Regions from separate parts of the Pseudomonas sp. SB113 genome, predicted to be linked through region 3. Evidence: predicted binding sites of a transcription regulator. Region 3 holds the regulator's gene; each other region holds the start of a gene.
What was found. Region 3 encodes FliA, which starts transcription of late flagellar genes. Its sites were predicted from a motif close to CTAAAGTTTNNNNNNNNNNNGCCGNTAA; they were not measured.

Region 1 (5,057 bases), on a different contig from region 3:
TTGACTGGAAACACTGGATCGTCATTCTGGTGGTGGTGGTACTGGTATTCGGCACCAAGAAACTCAAAAACCTCGGTACCGACGTGGGCGAGTCGATCAAGGGCTTTCGCAAAGCCATGAACGACGATGAAAAACCGGCCGACCCTGCCGCCAACCCCGTGCCACCGGCCCAGCCTGTGCACCCTCAGGCCACCCAGCCGATCACCGAGCGTCGTACCTTCGACGTGCAGGCTGAAAAAGTCGAAGAGCCGACCCGCAAAGACTCGTGAGCACTGACTAATGTTTGGTATCAGCTTCTCTGAACTGCTCCTCGTCGGCCTCGTGGCCTTGCTGGTACTGGGGCCGGAACGCCTGCCCGGTGCCGCGCGCACGGCCGGCCTGTGGATCGGGCGCCTGAAACGCAGTTTCAACGCCATCAAACAGGAAGTTGAACGGGAAATCGGCGCCGACGAAATCCGCCGCCAACTGCACAACGAACATATTCTGTCGTTGGAACAGGAAACACGGAAGATTCTGTCGCCCGTGCAAGAGCCGGCCAAGCCGGTTGAGCCCGTGGCCGAGCACAGCATCGCGCCGACACCCGTCGCCGATGCCACGCCCGCCGCTCCCGCCCCGACAGAGCCAGCGCCGACGCCCGTTGCGTCGCCCGCTCCCCATGACCCTACATTGCCGCCGCGAGCCCCATGAGCGCTGATAAACCGGAAAACGACCAGCATATGCCGCTGGTCTCGCACCTCACCGAGCTGCGGACCCGCCTGCTGCGTTGCGTGGCGGCGATCTTCGTGATCTTTGCCGGGCTGTTCGCCTTCACCCAGCAGATCTACACCTTCGTCTCCACGCCACTGCGCCAGTACCTGCCGGCCGGTGCGACGATGATTGCCACCGATGTGTCATCGCCCTTCCTCACGCCGTTGAAGCTGACGATGATGGTCTCGCTGTTCCTGGCGATCCCGGTGATCCTGCATCAGATCTGGGGCTTTATCGCGCCGGGCCTGTACAAGCATGAGAAGCGCATCGCGGTGCCTTTGCTGGTGTCGAGCATCCTGCTGTTCTACACCGGCATGGCCTTCGCCTACTTCCTGGTGTTCCCGTTGATCTTCAAGTTCTTCGCTGCCGCCACCCCGGCCGGCGTGGAAATGATGACCGACATCACCAGCTACCTCGACTTCGTGATGACGCTGTTCTTCGCCTTCGGCGTCGCCTTCGAAATCCCCGTGGCCGTGGTGCTGCTGGTGTGGATCGGCGTGGTCAACGTGCAGTATCTGAAGAAGATCCGCCCGTACGTGATCATCGGTTGCTTTGTGGTCGGCATGATCCTCACGCCGCCGGACATCTTCTCCCAGACCCTGCTGGCGGTGCCGATGTGGATGCTGTTCGAGATCGGCATCCTGTTCAGCGGCCTGATCAGCAAACGTGGCGAACACCCGGATGACCAACCCGCCGACGACGACCAGCCGCCAGCGACCCAGCCGTGAACCTGCTGCTGTTGTTCGATGCCGACTTTATCGCGGCCGACCGGGTGATCCTGCGTGATCGGCGCCTGGTGCATATGCAGGAAGTCCACCGCGCCGCCGTAGGCGATAGCCTGCGGGTCGGGCGCATCGGTGGGTTGATGGGCAACGCGCAATTACTGCGCCTGGAAGCCCTCGAAGCCGAACTGCAAGTGAGCTTCGACCAACCACCACCGGCCAAACTGCCCCTGACCCTGCTGCTGGCCCTGCCGCGCCCGAAAATGCTGCGCCGGGTGCTGCAAACCGTGGCGGCCATGGGCGTGCCAAAGGTGGTGCTGGTCAACAGCTACCGGGTGGAAAAAAGCTTCTGGCAAACCCCCTTCCTGGAGCCCGAGGCCATTCGCGAACAACTGATCCTCGGCCTCGAACAGGCGCGGGACACGGTGTTGCCGGAAATCGTTATCGAAAAGCGTTTCAAGCCCTTCGTCGAAGACCGCCTGCCGGCCCTGACCGAAGGTACCCTTGGCCTCATCGGCCATCCCGGCGATTACCCACCCTGCCCCCGTGGGCTGGATGAGCCGGTCACCCTGGCCATCGGCCCGGAAGGCGGCTGGATCCCCTATGAGGTGGACCTGCTGACCAAGGCCGGCTTGCAGCCGGTGCAATTGGGCGCCCGCATCCTGCGCGTCGAAACGGCCGTCACCGCCCTGCTCGCCCGTCTTTTCTAACCACACCGCACAACCCTGTGGGAGGGGGCTTGCTCCCGATGGCGGTGGTCCAGTATCAGAAATGCTGACTGACCCACAGCTATCGGGAGCAAGCCCCCTCCCACAGGGTAGAGCGTCGCTACAGAATCCCGTATGCAGGCCGATAACCCGTGAATAAGTCAAAGCCTGGTTCCAGGGGAGTTCGCAGCATGTATCGTTGGTTAGCCGAAAAACTAGGGAATGTGAGCGTCAAAACCAAACTGGCCATGGGCTTTGGCCTGGTATTGATCCTGACGCTGGTGACCACCTTCACCGGCTGGACCGGCCTGGGCAGCGTGATCAGCCGGGGCGACAAGCTGGGCTATATCTCCAGCCTCAATGAGCTGACCAAGGACCTGCGCCTGGCGCGCCTGGACTACGAAATGCGCCGGGGCGAGCAAGGCACGGCGGCGGTCAACGAGCTGATGAGCAAACTTGAAAGCGGCCTGAAAACCGCCGACACCTTGATCGATCAACCTGCCGACAATCTGCTGGTGGACGAGCAATTGGCCGCGGTCGCCCAATACAAGCGTGCGTTCGATGACATGGCCCAGGCCGGCGCCAACCGCGAAAACGCTCGCAGCAAGCTGGGCGATACTGCCGACAACGCAGTGCTCAAGATCGGCGAGATCGAAAAGTCCCTGCTGCAAGGCGACAGCGTCATCCAGTTCAACAGCGTGGTCGAGCTGAGCAAGCTGATCCAACAGGCGCGCTTCCAGGTGCGCGGCTACACCTACAGCGGCAAGGTTGAAGCAGAACAGCCGGCCCTGGACGCCATTGATAACGCCTTGAAGAAAATCGCCACCCTCAACGGCACGCTGCCTGAGCAGTATGCAACCAACCTGCAACAGGCCAGCGTTTCGCTGCAAGCCTATCGCGCCGCAGTCAGCCAATACCGCGACTCCCAGGTCGCAAGTGCCGCCGCCATGAAAAAGATGGGCGAGCAGGGCGACATCTTGCTCGAACACAGTAAAAAACTGACCCTCTCCCAGACCGTCGTGCGCGATACCGACGCCGCCCATGCCAAGAACCTGTTGTTGCTGGCCACCGTGCTTGCCCTCGTCTTCGGGCTGGTAGCGGCCTGGGCCATCACGCGGCAGATCATTCTCCCGTTGAACCAGACCCTCGAAGTTGCCAAGCGCGTTGCCTCAGGTGATCTGAGTCACAACCTCATTTCACTGCGCCAGGATGAATTGGGCCAACTGCAACGCGCCATGCAAAGCATGACCGTCGGCCTGCGCGAGTTGATCGGCGGCATCAGCGAAGGCGTCACCCAGATCGCCAGCGCCGCCGAGCAACTGTCGGCCGTCACCGAGCAGACCAGCGCCGGGGTCAACAGCCAGAAGGTCGAGACCGACCAGGTGGCCACCGCCATGAACGAAATGGCCGCGACCGTGCAGGAAGTGGCGCGCAACGCCGAGGAAGCGTCCGAAGCCGCCGCAGCGGCTGACCAGCAGGCCCGCGAAGGCGACAGGGTGGTCGGTGAAGCCATCGCCCAGATCGAGCGCCTGGCCACCGAGGTCGGTAACTCCACAATCGCCATGGGCGACCTGAAACGCGAAAGCGACAAGATCGGCAGCGTGCTCGATGTGATCAAGTCCGTAGCCCAGCAAACCAACCTGCTGGCTCTCAACGCTGCGATTGAAGCCGCCCGCGCCGGTGAAGCCGGACGTGGTTTCGCGGTGGTAGCCGACGAAGTGCGCAGCCTGGCCCAGCGCACCCAGAAGTCCACCGAAGAGATCGAAGAGCTGATCGTAGGCCTGCAACAAGGCACCCAGCAGGTGGCGTCCATCATGGACAACAGCCGCAGCCTTACCGACAGCAGCGTCGAGCTGACCCGCCGCGCCGGCAGCGCCCTGGAGAACATCACCCGCACGGTCTCGACCATCCAGGCGATGAACTCGCAAATCGCCACCGCTGCCGAACAGCAAAGTGCCGTGGCGGAAGAGATCAACCGCAGCGTGTTGAACGTACGCGATGTGTCGGAACAGACGGCTGCCGCCAGCGAAGAGACCGCCACGTCGAGCACCGAACTGGCACGCCTGGGCACACACCTTCAAGCATTGGTCGGTCGCTTTCAGGTCTGACATCCCTCCCCGCGCGGCGACCTGTCCTGGGTCGTCGCCGCAATCTGTGAAATTTCCTACACGCTTATCAGCCCCACCTCTGCACCAAGAGAACTAGCGTTCAACTCAGCTCAACGTGCCCATGCACCTTGAGAACGCCTGTTGTTCACGTGTCGGAGGTTCATCATGCTTCGTCGAATGACTCATCTGCTGGGTGACACCAGTGTCACCCTTAAACTCGCCCTGGGTTTTTCCCTGGTACTGGCCCTGAGCTTCGTGATTGCCGTGACCGGCTGGCAAGCCCTGTCCGCGTCCCTTTATCGCTCGCAAACGCTGTCGGTACTCGCGCAACTGGCCGTGGCTGGCGAGGAACTACGGGCAGACAGGATCGTTTACCGCACCCTCGACGATACCTCCAGCTTCAATCGCTTGAGTGTGAGCACGGTAAAAATCGACGGGCTCCTGGTGGAGCTTTCCAGCCGACTCAAAGCGCCAAAACCCACTGCATATCTGAAGGAGATGGCCCGCATCAACGCGACGTTCAAAACCACCCTCAAGGACGTACCCTCACTGGTGGAGAAACGCGAAAATGCGCGGGAACAGCTCAAGCAGAACACCACGCGAACCGGCGATTTCCTGGCACAACTGGCGAGCGATCTGCCGGACCAGGACGATGCAAAAGCCCTGGATACCATCGAAGACCTGCGCCAGGCCATCGAACAGGCCGAAGATAGCGTCCAGAGCCCCGCCTGGGCCGCCAGTTCGCTGGACGCCTATACCCAGGCCGTCAGCGA
Region 2 (5,057 bases), on a different contig from region 3:
TCGAAAGCCACGCGAGCGGCGATGTGGTTACCGGCGAAGGCACAGCCCATGCAGAGCAGAATCAACACGGCAATGGGGCGGGAAAACAGGGCGGGGGTGCTTTGCAGGGCGGCAGGGGCAGACATGAAGGGACTCGGGCAGTTGACACCATCGTCGGGGATGGCGATTTGTTTTTAGGTTGTCGTACAACTTGCAGGTGGGATTTGTAGCGTGTTTGTGTCAAAGGGGCAAGGAGGTATTTCGTTTGAGTGGTTATCGTGTGGCGAGCCCGCTCGCCACAGTAAGCGGGCTCGGGACACGCTAGCCTTTAGCGATTGAAGCGCTCAACCAACGCGTATTGGGTGGACGCGGTATTCGTCAGTTCCTTGCTCAGGTCCGTGGATTGATGGGCTTGTATCGAGGTCTGGTCGGCCAGTTCGGCGATGGTGGTGATGTTGCGGCTGATCTCCTCGGCGACCGCGCTTTGTTCTTCGGTGGCGGCGGCGATCTGGGTGGTCATGTCGGTGATATGCGACACCGCTTCGCTGATCCCCACCAGGGCCTGGTCCGCTTCCAGCACCCACGCGACGCCTTCCTGGGCCTGGCGCTGGCCGTTTTCCATGCTTTGCACGGCGTTGTTGGATGACGTCTGCAACTGGGTGATCAAGGCATGGATCTGGGTGGTGGATTGCGAGGTGCGCTGGGCCAGTTGGCGTACTTCGTCGGCGACAACCGCAAAGCCTCGGCCTTGCTCGCCCGCGCGGGCTGCCTCGATGGCTGCATTGAGGGCGAGCAGGTTGGTTTGGTCGGCGATGCCTTTGATCACGTCCACCACGCTGCCGATTTCGTCGCTGTCCCGGGCCAGTTGCGCCACGGTAGTACCGGTCTCGCTGACCATGGCGGACAACCGCTCGATGGCTTCACGGGTATCGCGCGCCACTTCGCGGCCGCGCCCGGTCAGTACATAGGCCTGTTGGGTGGCGTCCGCGGTGCGCTGCACATGGCTGGCGACGTCCTGGGTGGTCGCGGCCATCTGGTTGACGGCCGCCGAGACCTGTTCGGTTTCCACGCGCTGACGGTTCAGGCCTTTGGCGCTGGCGGCGGCCAACTGATCGGATTGCGCGGCCAGGGTACTCAGTTGTTCGGCGCTGTCCTGCAGGCGGGTGAGGCAGGTTTTAAGGCGCGCGGTCTGGCTGAGAAACGCGGTTTCCAAACGAGACTGTGGGCCGCGTGCGTCACTGTACATCTGCGCGATCAAGGCATCTGACGTCGAAGGCTCAACCCCTTCCAACAGACGCAAGGTGCTGCTCTGGCGCCAGTGTGAGCACAGCAGGCCCACCGGCACTGCGACTGCCACGGCCACTGCGACGGCCACCGGCGCACTGAGGAACAGCCCGGCAACACTGCCGGCCACACCGGTGGCGATGTACGGCACGCAGCTCAATGCCGCCGGCAGCCACGCATCCTGGCGCGGCACGCCCGGCTTGCCTTGGCTGATACGCCGGTAGAGGGCCTGGGCGCGGCGGATTTCATCGGCCGTGGGCTTGACCCGCACCGACTCAAAACCAACGACTCGGCTGCCGTCGAAGATCGGCGTGACGTAGGCGTTGACCCAATAATGGTCGCCATTTTTCGAGCGGTTCTTGACGATGCCCATCCATGGCAGGCCTTGCTTGAGCGCACTCCACATGTGCGCAAAAACGGCGGGTGGCACATCAGGGTGACGCACGATGTTCTGGGGGGCGCCGATCAGGTCGGCTCGTTCAAAGCCGCTGATATCGACAAAGGCGTCGTTGCAGTAAGTGATCACACCCTGAACATCGGTGGCGGAGATGAGTTTTTGCGAAGGCGCGAGTGAAATCTCGCGCTGTGTTACAGGCTGGTTGTTACGCATTCCGACTACTCCCTGAATTGCCTTAGGTCATCGGCATCACAGGGAATAAGTTGATGGCTGATTGTCTGATCGATGCCGGCGCGTGACGAACGGCGTTCAGGCGCACCTAGGTGGCGAATTGTGTTTGTGCGATACGAAAACAGTTTTTGCCCGCGCGCTTGGCTTCGTATAACGCACCATCCGCATGGGCAATCAATGTTTGCGCGCAGGTGGGTGACGCACCGTTTGCTCCTTCAAAGAGGGCAATGCCGATGCTGGCTTGCAAGGCGTAGGGGCGCGCGCAGCGGTCAGAGGCCTGTTGCAATGTTTCTATAATCCGTTGCGCTGCCAGGGTGGCAGAGGTCACGCCGGAATTATTCATCAGCAGGATAAACTCGTCTCCGCCCAATCGGCCGGCGGAATCCTGATTGAGCCTGACAACGGATTTAAGGGTTGCGCCAAACTCGGCTAACGCCTTGTCACCTTCGGCATGTCCGTGGTTATCGTTGATGCTCTTGAAACCATCCAAGTCTATATAGAGCAGCGCAAAGTGTTTATCGGCATGCCGGTTGCGGGTCAGGGTGTTTTCAATCAATTCGAGTATCCCCACACGGTTGTACAGACCCGTGAGGGGGTCATGGGTCGCGCGGATTTCGTTTTTGGCTTCGGCCAGTAAAGCGCGCACCACGTTATCGTTCAACTTGTTGAGCAGTAGCCACATGCCTGTTAAATACAGCGGCGCCTGGAGCAGGAATATCCTCAGCAGCGGTTCCGGCTGAAACAAGGTGGCGAGCTTCATGGGCACATCAGTCAGCAATATTTGAGTAAATGCATAGCGCGGTACACCCTGGTTGCGCATGGCGATTGCAGCATTCACGCTGACCATTGAGGTGCACCCGAGCACTTGAAGAATCGCATCACCGCTGATCAGGCAACCGGCGGTGCCAACGCCCAACTCTGCCGCCCAGGCCAGGCCCAGTAATAACGATAAATCAATGGCACAGGGATGTTTTTGGCTGCCGTGTTTAGTGATCCAATACAGCAGTGCTAAACGAGAGACCCAAATCATTGAATCAATGATAAGCCAGGCAATGAAGAATTGGCTGGGCTGCAGGGTGACCGCGACCGTGCAGATCACCAAGCTGTTAAACCAGCCAACCCACAGCACCCCCCTGGAAGAAAAAGGCCCGGATATAAGTTCGCGGCGTATGCGCGCGTCATACGGCGCGTCTGCGTTTGTCAGCCATCTCATCGTCTTCGTTACAGGGAGTTGGTATTCCATATCGAACCTCACCTGAAGCGCTGAAATTGGTTAGTGGCACATAGCCATGCTGTCACCATTTCAGTGGCTTATCAAATGCTATTGAGATAACACTTGAGGGGCGTTAATTCATGAACTATTCACTTGCTATTCAGCGTATTCAATGGGGATTCGCCGAGGTAAAACGGCCTCCCATCACCTGGCATGATTGAAAAGCCTGAAACTTCCCGATGAAAAACCTCATAATGGCGGCCATTTTTGTTTAGCCCGTTATTCTGGTGTGCCCCCATGGAAATCAAGGTCAACTTTCTCGACAACCTCCGGCTTGAAGCCAAGTTCGACGACTTCACGGTGATTGCCGACCAGCCTATTCGCTATAAAGGCGATGGTTCGGCACCGGGGCCGTTCGATTACTTCCTGGCTTCGTCGGCGTTGTGTGCGGCGTACTTCGTCAAGTTGTACTGCGATACGCGCAACATCCCCACGGACAATATTCGCCTGTCGCAGAACAATATTGTTGATCCGGAAAACCGCTATAACCAGATCTTCAAGATCCAGGTGGAGTTGCCGGCCGATATTTCCGATAAAGACCGCCAGGGCATTCTGCGTTCCATCGACCGTTGCACCGTGAAGAAAGTGGTGCAGGCCGGGCCGGAGTTCGTGATCGAAGAAGTGGACAACCTCGACGCCGATGCCCAGGCCTTGTTGATGCCGAGCGCCGGCAGCGAGGCGGGCACTTATATCGCGGGCAAGGACCTGCCGCTGGAGCAGACCATCGCTAACATGTCCGGGATCCTCGCCGGCCTGGGCATGAAGATCGAGATCGCCTCGTGGCGCAATATCGTGCCGAACGTGTGGTCGCTGCATATCCGCGATGCGCATTCACCGATGTGCTTTACCAATGGCAAGGGCGCGACCAAGGAGGGCGCCCTGGCGTCGGCGTTGGGCGAGTTCATCGAGCGGCTCAACTGCAACTTCTTCTACAACGACCAGTTCTGGGGGGAGGAACTGGCCAGCGCGCCGTTCGTGCATTACCCGGACGAGCGCTGGTTCCAGCCGGGTCCGAATGACGAGCTGCCCGGTGAAATCCTCGACGCCTACAGCCTGAAGGTCTACAACCGCGACGGCGAGCTGCGCGGTTCGCACCTGTTCGACACCAACTCCGGCAACGAAGCGCGCGGCATCGTTGCGCTGCCGTTCGTGCGCCAGTCGGATGGCGAGGTGGTGTACTTCCCGTCCAACCTGATCGAAAACCTTTACCTCAGCAACGGCATGAGCGCTGGCAACACCTTGGCCGAGGCCCAGGTGCAGTGCCTGTCGGAGATTTTCGAGCGGGCGGTGAAGCGCGAAATCATCGAGGGCGAATTTGCCCTGCCGGACGTGCCGGCTGACGTGCTCGCGAAGTATCCGAGCATCCTGGCGGGTATTGCAGGCCTGGAAGCCCAGGGTTTTCCGGTGCTGGTCAAGGACGCGTCCCTGGGCGGCGAATTCCCGGTGATGTGCGTGACCTTGATGAACCCGCGCACCGGCGGCGTGTTCGCCTCGTTCGGTGCGCACCCAAGCCTGGAAGTGGCGCTGGAGCGCAGCCTCACCGAACTGCTGCAAGGCCGCAGCTTCGAAGGCTTGAATGACCTGCCGCAGCCGACGTTCGAAGCCCAGGCGGTGACCGAGCCGAACAACTTCGTCGAGCACTTTATCGACTCCAGCGGTGTGGTGTCGTGGCGCTTCTTCAGCGCCCAATCGGACTACGAGTTTGTCGAATGGGACTTCTCCGGCCAGGGTGAAGACTCCAACGCCCAAGAGGCTGCGACCTTGTTCGGCATCCTCGAAGGCATGGGCAAAGAGTCCTACATGGCGGTGTACGAACACCTCGGCGCAACCGCCTGCCGCATCCTGGTGCCGGACTACTCGGAAATCTACCCGGTGGACGACCTGATCTGGGAC
Region 3 (5,057 bases):
ATCAACGTGACGCTCACCCTTGCGCAGGATGTCGAACACGTTCTCGGCGATGTGGCAGCACTCCACCAGCTCATGGAGCTGGAGGAAGCCGGCGCCCCCTTTTACAGTATGAAAACCGCGAAAAATTGCATTGAGCAGGTTCGCATCATCCGGGCGGCTTTCCAGCTCGACCAGTTGTTCGGACAGTTGCTCTAAAATTTCGCCGGCCTCTACAAGGAAATCCTGAAGGATCTCTTCATCGGCGCCGAAGCTCATGTGGGTGCTCCTTAGAAGCCTAAACTGGATAACAGGTCATCTACGTCATCCTGACCTGACACAACGTCTTCACGTTTATCGGCATGAATCTGCGGACCTTCACCCTTGGCGAGATGTTTTTGTGGATCTTTTTCAGAGAGGATCGCTTCGCGGTCATGTTCGATGCCGGCAAAACGGTCGACCTGGCCGGCCATGAGTACCAATTTGAGCAGGTTGCTTTCCACTTCGGTGACCAACTGGGTCACACGCTTGATCACCTGACCGGTCAGGTCCTGGTAATCCTGGGCGAGCAGAATGTCATTGAGGTTGCTGGAAACCGTGCGGTTTTCCTGCTCGCTGCGTGACAAAAACCCTTCAACCCGACGGGCCAGCTCACGAAACTCTTCTGCACCGACTTCACGGCGCATGAAGCGGCCCCAGTCAACGCTCAGGGCCTGGGCTTCCGTGGCCATGCCGTTAACCAGAGGCGTGGCGTTTTCCACCAGGTCCATGGTGCGGTTGGCCGCCGCCTCGGTCAGCCTGACCACATAGGACAGGCGTTCGGTGGCGTCGGTGATCTGCGAAATCTCTTCGGCCTGGGGCATGTGCGGGTCAATCTGGAAATTGACGATCGCACTGTGCAGCTCGCGTGTGAGCTTGCCCACTTCCTGGTACAGGCCGCGGTCACGGGTCTGGTTAAGCTCATGGATTAACTGCACAGCGTCGCCGAAATGGCCTTTTTCAAGGCTGTCGACCAACTGGTGAGCATGCTTTTTCAGGGTCGACTCAAAGTCGCCCTGTGACGTTTCTTTATGCTCCATAGCTCCCCCGCGATGGCATTAGCCGTGGATGCGTTCGAAGATCTTTTCGATCTTCTCTTTCAAGGCCTGTGCAGTGAATGGTTTGACTACGTAACCGTTGACCCCGGCCTGGGCGGCTTCGATGATCTGTTCACGCTTGGCTTCGGCGGTCACCATCAACACGGGGAGGCTGCGCAATTTTTCGTCGGCACGCACGTGGCGCAACAAGTCGATACCGGTCATGCCCGGCATGTTCCAGTCCGTTACCAGAAAGTCGATGCTCCCGCTGTTGAGGATCGGAATCGCCGTAAGGCCGTCATCCGCCTCGACCGTGTTTGTGAACCCAAGGTCACGCAACAGGTTTTTTATGATCCGCCGCATCGTTGAGAAGTCATCAACGATGAGGATTTTCATGTTCTTGTCCAATTCGACCTCCAAGCAGTCTTAAACGCGCCCAGCACCTGGACGCGCCATTTCAATCAACAGGCATTACACAAAAAGGACTGCCGGGGGCACCACGGCCCGAGCCCGCGAAGGCCTATCACCTTCGCGGTATCGCGTTGCAATGCTCCCCCACACTGCCTGTCAGCGCGCTCGCCACTCTCCCAAACGCCCCCGCAAGCGGGCGGCGCACTGGCTGTGCAACTGGCTGACACGCGATTCGCTGACCCCCAGGACCTCACCGATTTCCTTGAGGTTCAGCTCTTCGTCGTAGTACAGCGCCAACACCAACCGCTCGCGCTCCGGCAAGTTGGCAATGGCGTCCGCCAACGCCCCCTGGAAACGCTCATCTTCCAGGTCACGCGACGGCTCCATATGAGCGCTCGCGCCGTCCTCATGCAGCCCTTCGTGTTCGCCGTCCTGCAACAGGTCGTCGAAACTGAACAGGCGGCTGCCCAAGGTATCGTTCAAAATCCCGTAATAATCGTCGAGACTCAATTGGAGTTCGGCCGCAACTTCGTGATCTTTAGCGTCGCGACCGGTTTTTGCTTCAATTGCACGAATTGCGTCACTGACCATGCGGGTATTTCGGTGCACCGAACGCGGCGCCCAGTCACCCTTGCGCACCTCGTCGAGCATCGCGCCACGGATGCGGATCCCCGCATAAGTCTCGAAGCTCGCGCCCTTGCTCGCGTCGTACTTGGTCGACACTTCGAGCAGGCCGATCATGCCCGCCTGGATCAGGTCTTCGACCTGGACGCTGGCGGGCAGGCGTGCCAACAGGTGATAGGCAATGCGCTTGACCAGCGGCGCATAGCGCTCGATCAATTCGCCCTGGCTGTCACGGGCAGATTTCTTGTACACGTTATAGCCGTTCGCTGTCATAGCACCGGTCCCGCACTCGTCTGATGCACCAATCGCTCGACGAAAAACTCCAGATGCCCCCGAGGGTTGGCGGGCAACGGCCAGGTATCGACCTTCTGGGCAATAGCCTTGAACGCCAATGCGCATTTGGAACGAGGGAACGCTTCGTAGACTGCACGCTGCTTTTGCACAGCCTTGCGCACACACTCGTCGTAAGGAACCGCACCGACGTATTGTAAGGCGACATCGAGAAAGCGATCCGTGACCTTGGTCAACTTGGCGAACAGGTTGCGACCTTCCTGCGGGCTCTGGGCCATGTTGGCCAAGACGCGGAAGCGGTTCATGCCGTAGTCACGGTTAAGCAGTTTGATCAGGGCGTAGGCGTCGGTGATCGAGGTGGGTTCATCGCAGACCACCAGCAAGACTTCCTGCGCCGCGCGCACGAAGCTGACCACGGACTCGCCGATCCCGGCGGCGGTGTCGATCACCAGCACGTCGAGGTTGTCGCCGATGTCACTGAATGCCTGGATCAGGCCGGCATGCTGCGCCGGGCTCAGGTGCACCATGCTCTGGGTGCCGGAGGCGGCCGGCACGATGCGGATCCCGCCAGGGCCCTGGAGCAGCACGTCGCGCAGCTCACAGCGCCCCTCGATCACATCGGCAAGCGTGTGTTTGGGCGTCAGCCCCAGCAGAACGTCGACGTTCGCCAGCCCCAGGTCAGCATCCAGCAGCATGACGCGACGGCCAAGCTCTGCCAGGGCCAGGGACAAATTCACTGACACGTTAGTTTTCCCGACGCCACCTTTGCCGCCGGTCACCGCGATCACCTGTACGGGATGCATGCTGCCCATTTTATTTCTTTACCTTGTCTTGCTTAGACGCAGGCTACATGGCTTGGCCGCGTGAATCGCTTGCAGACCATCGATGTAGGTACATTTCACGGTGTTCATCACGCCTCAACCCACCCGTTTTGCCGGGTTGTGATAGAGGTCGGCGAACATGTCGGCCATCGCTTCCTCGCTAGGCTCTTCTTGCATTTGCACGCTGACGGCGCGGCTGACCAACTGATGACGGCGCGGCAGATGCAAATCATCCGGGATCCGCGGCCCGTCGGTCAGGTAGGCAACCGGTAGTTCATGGCTGATAGCCAGGCTCAACACTTCGCCCAGGCTGGCGGTTTCATCCAGTTTAGTCAGGATGCAACCGGCCAAACCGCAACGCTTGTAGCTGTGGTACGCAGCGGTAAGAACCTGTTTCTGGCTGGTGGTTGCAAGCACCAGGTAATTTTTCGACTTGATGCCACGCCCGGCCAGGCTTTCCAGCTGCATGCGCAATGCCGGATCGCTGGCTTGCAGGCCAGCGGTGTCGATCAGCACTACGCGTTTGCGCAGCAACGGGTCGAGCGCGTTGGCCAGGGATTGGCCCGGGTCGACGTGGGTGACCGGCACATTGAGGATACGGCCCAAGGTCTTGAGCTGTTCCTGGGCGCCGATGCGGTAGCTGTCCATGCTCACCAGCGCGATGTTATTCGCGCCGTACTTGAGCACATAGCGCGCCGCCAGCTTGGCGAGGGTGGTGGTCTTGCCCATGCCGGCAGGGCCGACCATGGCGATCACACCGCCCTCTTCCAGGGGTTCGATTTCCGGGGTGGCGATCATCCGCGCCAGGTGGGCCAGCAACATGCGCCAGGCCTGGCGAGGCTCTTCGATTTCGGTGGTCAGGGCCAGCAGGTCACGGGACAGCGGGCCGGACAGGCCAATGCGTTGCAGGCGGCGCCAGAGGTTGGCCTGGTGCGGTTTGCTGCCTTGCAGCTGGGTCCAGGCCAGCGAGCCCAGCTGCACTTCCAGCAGCTCGCGCAGGCCGTTGAGTTCAAAACGCATCGAGTCGAATACACGCTGATCGACTGCGGCGGCCGGGGCTGGCGCGGCAGGACGCGGCGGTTCGATGAACGTTGGCTCAACCAGCGGTTCGGCGGCGGTCAGCGGCAGGCCGGCGAACAATTGGCGGTTGGTGGTGGCATCGCTGTCGCCACGCATGCTCAGTTCGGCCTGGGCCGAGACGATGCGCGAAGCGGTCTTGCGCAGTTCGTCTTCGAGTTCCATGTTCGGCACACGCGGCGCCAATGCCGAGGGGGTGTAATCCAGGGCAGCCGTCAGCTCGACACCGCCGGCAATACGACGGTTACCGATAATCGCAGCATCGGCACCCAGCTCATCGCGGACCAGTTTCATGGCCTGACGCATATCGGCGGCGAAAAAACGCTTAACTTGCATAACCCACTACCCTCAGCCGTTGGGCCCTACTGTCGCGACGATAGTCACTTGCTTGTTGTCAGGAATTTCCTGATAAGCCAAAACGTGCAAATTCGGTACTGCCAGACGTCCAAACCGCGACAACATCGCCCGGACCGGGCCTGCCACCAGCAGAATCACCGGTTGGCCCTGCATTTCCTGGCGCTGTGCGGCGTCGATCAACGAACGCTGCAGTTTCTCAGCCATGCTTGGCTCCAGCAGAACGCCCTCTTCCTGGCCTTGTCCTGCCTTCTGAATACTATTGAGCAATATCTGTTCCAACCTTGGTTCCAAGGTGATCACAGGCAGCTCGGAGTCAAGCCCTACAATGCTTTGCACGATTGCGCGGGACAATCCGACACGCACCGCCGCCACCAGCGCGGCAGTATCTTGACTCTTGGCGGCATTGTTGGCGATGGCCTCGGCA
Region 4 (5,057 bases), on a different contig from region 3:
CCAGTCGATATCTTTGTAGCGAAGGCACAGCAGGGCATTCAGACGTATGCCTGTGTAATAAAACATCTCGAAGACGCTGAGCTAGAACCAGGCAGGTGTTATCTGGCTACGTTCATGAGTACAACGTTCTTGGCCTACAAGGGATTTGAGCCAGTTGCGTGCTCGTTGGATGGCGTCTCCATTGATTGTCTTGCTGGCTCGCTTTGGTGGGATAACGCTGGTTTTCTTGAATGGGTTGATCTTTGTATGGGTCACCAGGCCGTGTTCTATGGCGTAACCCCAAACAGTGCGAAGGTGATTTGAATAGGTGTTCCAGCTACGTTTGGATAATCCATTCTCAAGGACTTTTTTTCGCCATGTCAGAACCGCACGATGATCGATCTCCTCAACTGAGGCAGTTTGGAAATGCTTGAGCAATGCTTTGGTCGAGGCACGATAGATTTTTGCACTGGCAGGTCGTAGATCATGGGCAAAGATGTATTCCTCCGTCAGATTCGAGGGCGTCGTCATTGTGGCGGCTCCGTTACTTCTGACTTCAAAGACAGGCTGATGTTGTCGAAGGGAACCTTAGAGAAGATTGTTTGCGGGTCCGCTCTTGCTTGGCCGCAAATTTAGCGTCGTCCTGGAGAAAACCGTGCGCGAGCTTGCCGGCACCTCGTGCCTAGCCCTGGAAGAGGCGGCACCGGCCAAGCAGGAGATCTGCTGCAGCAGAATGTTCGGTACGCGCCTGGAGACGATTGAGCCGATCCAAGAGGCGGTGGCCACCTACGCGCAGCGGGCTTCGGAGAAGTTACGGGCTCAGCATTCACTGTGCAAAAAGATCCGCGTGAGCATCCGTACCGGCATGTTTAACCCCGGTGAGGCCCGCTACGCTAACGGCGTGGTCGTGGAGCTAACCTACCCTACCAATGACGTGCGTTTGATCACCAAGGTCGCGACACGGGCGGTGGAACGCCTGTTCCGCCCAGGGTTCCGATACAGCAAGGCTGAGATTTTGTTGATGGATCTTCGTCAATCAGGTGAATTCACTGACGATCTGTTCGCGCACACGCAACCAGCTGCAGCGGACAAGGTGATGAACGTTCTCGATGAAATCAACAGCCGGTGGGGCCGTGGAACGTTGCGCGCGGCAGCGGTGCCAGCGGCGCCGGCCTGGGCGATGCGTCGTGAGTTGATGAGCCCGAACTACACCACCAGACTTGATCAGCTCTGGACGGTAAATGCCAATTGAGGCGTCAAAATTGAGGGAGTTTCAGAATGTGCAGTCATTACGAAGCACCGGCGCCGGACACTATCGCCACTAATGCTGGAATTCGGTAGGTGATTTGGCTGGACGGTTACCGGTAATCGGCGTCCGCTACCCGCCCAGAACGTGTAAAAAAAGCTTAAACCTTGAAACGGCTTACGACAGCGATCAGCTTATTATTCGAGGCCGCAAGCGCAGCCGTGCTCTTCTCGCTCTGCATCCCCCCCGCGACCAACTCGTCGACAATATGCTGGACCGCAACCATATTGCTATTGATCTCCTCCGTCACTGCGCTTTGCTCCTCTGCTGCTGTTGCGATCTGGGTGCTGAGGTCATTTATACGCACGACCGAATCAGTCATCTCGTCCAGACCCTCATTGACCTTGGAAGTCTTATCTACCGTAGCCTGACAACGGTCCTTGGTGTGCTCCATAGCCACGACGGCGGCGTCAACGCCGCGCTGCAGTCGGGTTAGCATTTCGTTGATTTCAGAAGTGCTGGCTTGCGTTCTTCCTGCAAGCGCTCTGACCTCATCGGCGACAACGGCAAAGCCTCGGCCCTGTTCTCCGGCGCGAGCTGCTTCGATGGCAGCGTTGAGTGCAAGCAAATTGGTTTGTCCCGCAATCTCGCCTATCACAGCGAGCACGGCATTGATTCGCTGGGCGTCCTGCTCCATCGCACGCACCTTACTGGTCGCATCCTCCACCTCCGAAATCAGCTCGCGAACACTACTCGATGCATCTTCCACCACTATTTTGGAATGCCGCGCCTTTTCGCTGGCAACCTGAGTCATGCTCGCAGTCTGAGCCGCGTTACGGGCCACGTCATTGGCGGTTGAGCTCATCTCTGTAATCGCAGTTACCGCCTGATCTGTTTCGGTCGCATGGCGATTAAGGATGCGATTCGTACCTTGCGATTGTCCTCGTAGCTGTTCTATACCCTGAGCGATGACCGAGGAAGAATCGGACACCTCAGTAATCATTTTTTGCAGATAGATGATGAACCGGTTGATAGACTGACCTACTGCACCAACCTCGTCCTCTTGGCGAATCGCAATGCGCTGGGTCAAATCCGCATCACCGGCCGACAAATTATCGATATTGGCTTTGAGCACTGCTAGACGCTTCATCAGTTGCCTTAGCGCAAACACGATGACTAGCAACATTACTATAACCATTGGGATCTGCAGCGTCGCCAACATCTTGAGCACATTGCTGCTCTGCGCGGTCAACAGCTCTGTAGACTGCGCCACTGCCAGTTGCCAAGGAGTGCCTTCAACAGGGATAAGGAACATGGTGTATTCCTTCCCATTACTGCCAATAAAGGTAGTGCGCAGGGAGCCGGGGGTTTTGAGCATACTTAGCACCGCCGCCGTGAACGGATAGCTGCCCGCCAAATCGCTTAGATTCTTGAGTACGTTGTTACCTGGAATTTCAGGCTGGTTGCTCAGTATCTTGCCGTCGTTTTCAACAATCATCAGCTCGGCATGTAGATCACGTTCTTTCTGCGCTACCAGTTCGTTGAAAAAACCTAATGTAATGTCCACCGTGGCTACGCCGTATGGAGCGCCATCCTTGCTAATCGCCATTGCGCAGTTGGTGCGTGGCTCAGGGCTCGCATCATCACGATAGGCAGCAGCCCAGTTGCACTGGCCTGCCTTCGCTTTTAGCCCGCCGAGATACCAGGGCTGGTCAAAATAGTTTTGTGATTCGGGCGTATTCCAGTGGGTGTTGAGTATAAGTTTGCCGCTCGCGTCTCGGTGAAAAAAGGTACTTTGCTTGGCTAGCCCTACAGTACGTTTGTTAGGAAGTGGCCAGATTCCACCCCCAAAAACCTTAAGCTCACCATATTGGTTGATCATACTGGGTAACAAGCGGTCAATGCTGTCACTGTCGAGTTTAGGAACCACCTCCGTAATCACGCGCTGCTGGGATTGCACCCGGGCCAATTCTCCCTTGATGACCGCACTAATCTCCGCCGCTTCAGTGACAAGTTTACGCTCGTCTGTGCTGGTCAGACCAGGGGTGATAAAGAGTGCAATTCCGGATGCAGTCAATATCGCTACCAGTAAAACGAACCCGATAAAAGTTGCTGCATAGCGTGCTTGAATGGTTTGTAACATGATTAGGAACATCCTCGATGAGGGAGAGTTATATAAAGGCGTATTTATCGGCAGGAGGTTGGGCAAATGGGAGATTTATTCACTCAGACCGTCAAATATCTAAGGCTCGGACAGTTCGAGTCTGCCTTAATATGCTGCAGAGTGATTTGGTTCGGCAAATAATCATTGGATTGTCTAACTGTGGGCTTGTTTTGTATAAAAATATAGCCTCACTACTACCAAGAAGATAGTTTCGTTTCGAGGGAGCGCGAAATTCCTGCGCTTTTATTTAATTCCTGCGCTTTTATTTAATTTCTGCGCTTTTTACGCTCTGTAGGTCACCGAAATGTAAGCGTCCGGAGAAGTCATCTACCCGATCCCTGCGATGACTGGATGTGTACGGCAACGTCTTTCAGCAGGCCTTTGAGTAGGTATTCACCCATCCCTAGCCCGCAAAAACTATATTCGCTAGCTCTTAAATCACTGTCGATTTCTCGGTGGAGACGTCGGTGTTGGCACCGATGTTGGTTTGTCCAAGACCGACGTCGACTCTATTTGGGCCTGCGGTCTGAAGGGCGATGATCAACGCTCTGCAAGCATCGCTGCGTGTCGCAAAGCGATATCCGGCACCGGCGACATTCAACGTCCAGGGCCAGGGGACGATCTGGCCGCGAAGTCGGGTGCCACTCTCTTGCAGTGCTACGGAGTACAACACCTCGGACGGAACGCCAGCAGGCAGGGCAATCAACTGATAGGCCGGTGGCGGAACCTCGGCGCCGTTAGCAGATGCCGCGGTAAGCAGTAGCCCCGCCGTTCAAGCCGCGCGGATTACAGACGGTGCCATTGTCCATTCACCTCGCGTACCACGGCCGGCAGCTCACCGCCGAGTCCAAGGCCAAGCCATCGACCGGCATCGTGATTCAGTGTGATCTGTCGGTTTCGCACGCTGGCCGGTTCGACTCCGGCCAAGATGGCCCAGCGGCGAATTATTTCGTCATCACCTTGACTACCAACGAAATACAGATCAAAGGACTGTTTCTTGTTTTGTAAGTCTTTGACGCGGTCAATACATGCGTTGCAACTGTCTTGAACAAAAACGGCTAGTCGTCCAGTGCCTTTCACAGCACTTAACGCTCTCGAGCCAGGAGCAGATGCAGGGTTGGACGATAATTGGATGACTTTTTCATTGGGGTAAAGACGTGCGAAGGCTTGGTCATAGGCCCTCTGGTACGCCAGTTCCTTATCGATACGCTGTCGCTCGGCTCGCACCTGCAGCTCTGCATAGCGTCGGCGCTCCCCCTCCGACTTCGCTTCGATGCCAAGTGCTGTCAGAGGATCCAGGCCTGGCGAATAGATTCCGCGAGGACCCTCCATCAGAGTTTGAAAACGGGACCATTCTTGGGGGGTTAATCCCCACTCGCGGGCGATTTCTGTCTGACTGGCCCCTTGAGAAGAGGTGTGAACTTCACTGTTCTGACTGTGCGAGATCGACGTTGATTGCCCCGAGGCCGCATTACAGCCGTGTGCAAACGCGAAGCTGGCCAAGCCTGCAATGAAACTCAAAATGTTCCTCGGCTTCATTGTTTTCGAGGAAGTGGTAGGGGAGTGCATAAAGGAGGTCCTATTGCGCGACAGTTACGGTTTGAGGTGTTCCGGCCACGTCAAAGCGTGCGGATCTTCCGTCCAGAGCGTTGAGGCGCCAGGCGGTGC

Region 1: the regulator FliA is predicted to act here: its motif matches at 2,298-2,325, upstream of AB1462_RS03200 (methyl-accepting chemotaxis protein).
Region 2: the regulator FliA is predicted to act here: its motif matches at 1,901-1,928, upstream of AB1462_RS20680 (methyl-accepting chemotaxis protein).
Region 4: the regulator FliA is predicted to act here: its motif matches at 3,413-3,440, upstream of AB1462_RS17570 (methyl-accepting chemotaxis protein).

Annotation. Positions count from the first base shown of each region.
Region 1 covers NZ_JBFMHW010000002.1:82,986-88,042, reverse strand. Annotated here, with positions in the region: gene AB1462_RS03220 (twin-arginine translocase TatA/TatE family subunit) at 1-269, shown strand, start outside; gene tatB (Sec-independent protein translocase protein TatB) at 280-687, shown strand; gene tatC (twin-arginine translocase subunit TatC) at 684-1,475, shown strand; gene AB1462_RS03205 (16S rRNA (uracil(1498)-N(3))-methyltransferase) at 1,472-2,179, shown strand; gene AB1462_RS03200 (methyl-accepting chemotaxis protein) at 2,368-4,284, shown strand; gene AB1462_RS03195 (methyl-accepting chemotaxis protein) at 4,450-5,057, shown strand, end outside.
Region 2 covers NZ_JBFMHW010000016.1:77,405-82,461, reverse strand. Annotated here, with positions in the region: gene AB1462_RS20685 (DMT family transporter) at 1-125, opposite strand, end outside; gene AB1462_RS20680 (methyl-accepting chemotaxis protein) at 308-1,873, opposite strand; gene AB1462_RS20675 (GGDEF domain-containing protein) at 1,980-3,134, opposite strand; gene AB1462_RS20670 (OsmC domain/YcaO domain-containing protein) at 3,402-5,057, shown strand, end outside.
Region 3 covers NZ_JBFMHW010000007.1:163,621-168,677, reverse strand. Annotated here, with positions in the region: gene AB1462_RS11845 (chemotaxis protein CheA) at 1-255, opposite strand, end outside; gene AB1462_RS11840 (protein phosphatase CheZ) at 267-1,055, opposite strand; gene AB1462_RS11835 (chemotaxis response regulator CheY) at 1,074-1,448, opposite strand; gene fliA (RNA polymerase sigma factor FliA) at 1,620-2,360, opposite strand; gene fleN (flagellar synthesis regulator FleN) at 2,357-3,190, opposite strand; gene flhF (flagellar biosynthesis protein FlhF) at 3,296-4,612, opposite strand; gene flhA (flagellar biosynthesis protein FlhA) at 4,625-5,057, opposite strand, start outside.
Region 4 covers NZ_JBFMHW010000012.1:130,271-135,327, forward strand. Annotated here, with positions in the region: partial or broken gene xerC (tyrosine recombinase XerC) at 1-510, opposite strand, end outside; partial or broken gene AB1462_RS17565 (DUF4113 domain-containing protein) at 608-1,231, shown strand; gene AB1462_RS17570 (methyl-accepting chemotaxis protein) at 1,386-3,380, opposite strand; partial or broken gene AB1462_RS17575 (lytic transglycosylase domain-containing protein) at 3,865-4,149, opposite strand; gene AB1462_RS17580 (TIGR03759 family integrating conjugative element protein) at 4,176-4,928, opposite strand; gene AB1462_RS17585 (methyl-accepting chemotaxis protein) at 4,969-5,057, opposite strand, start outside.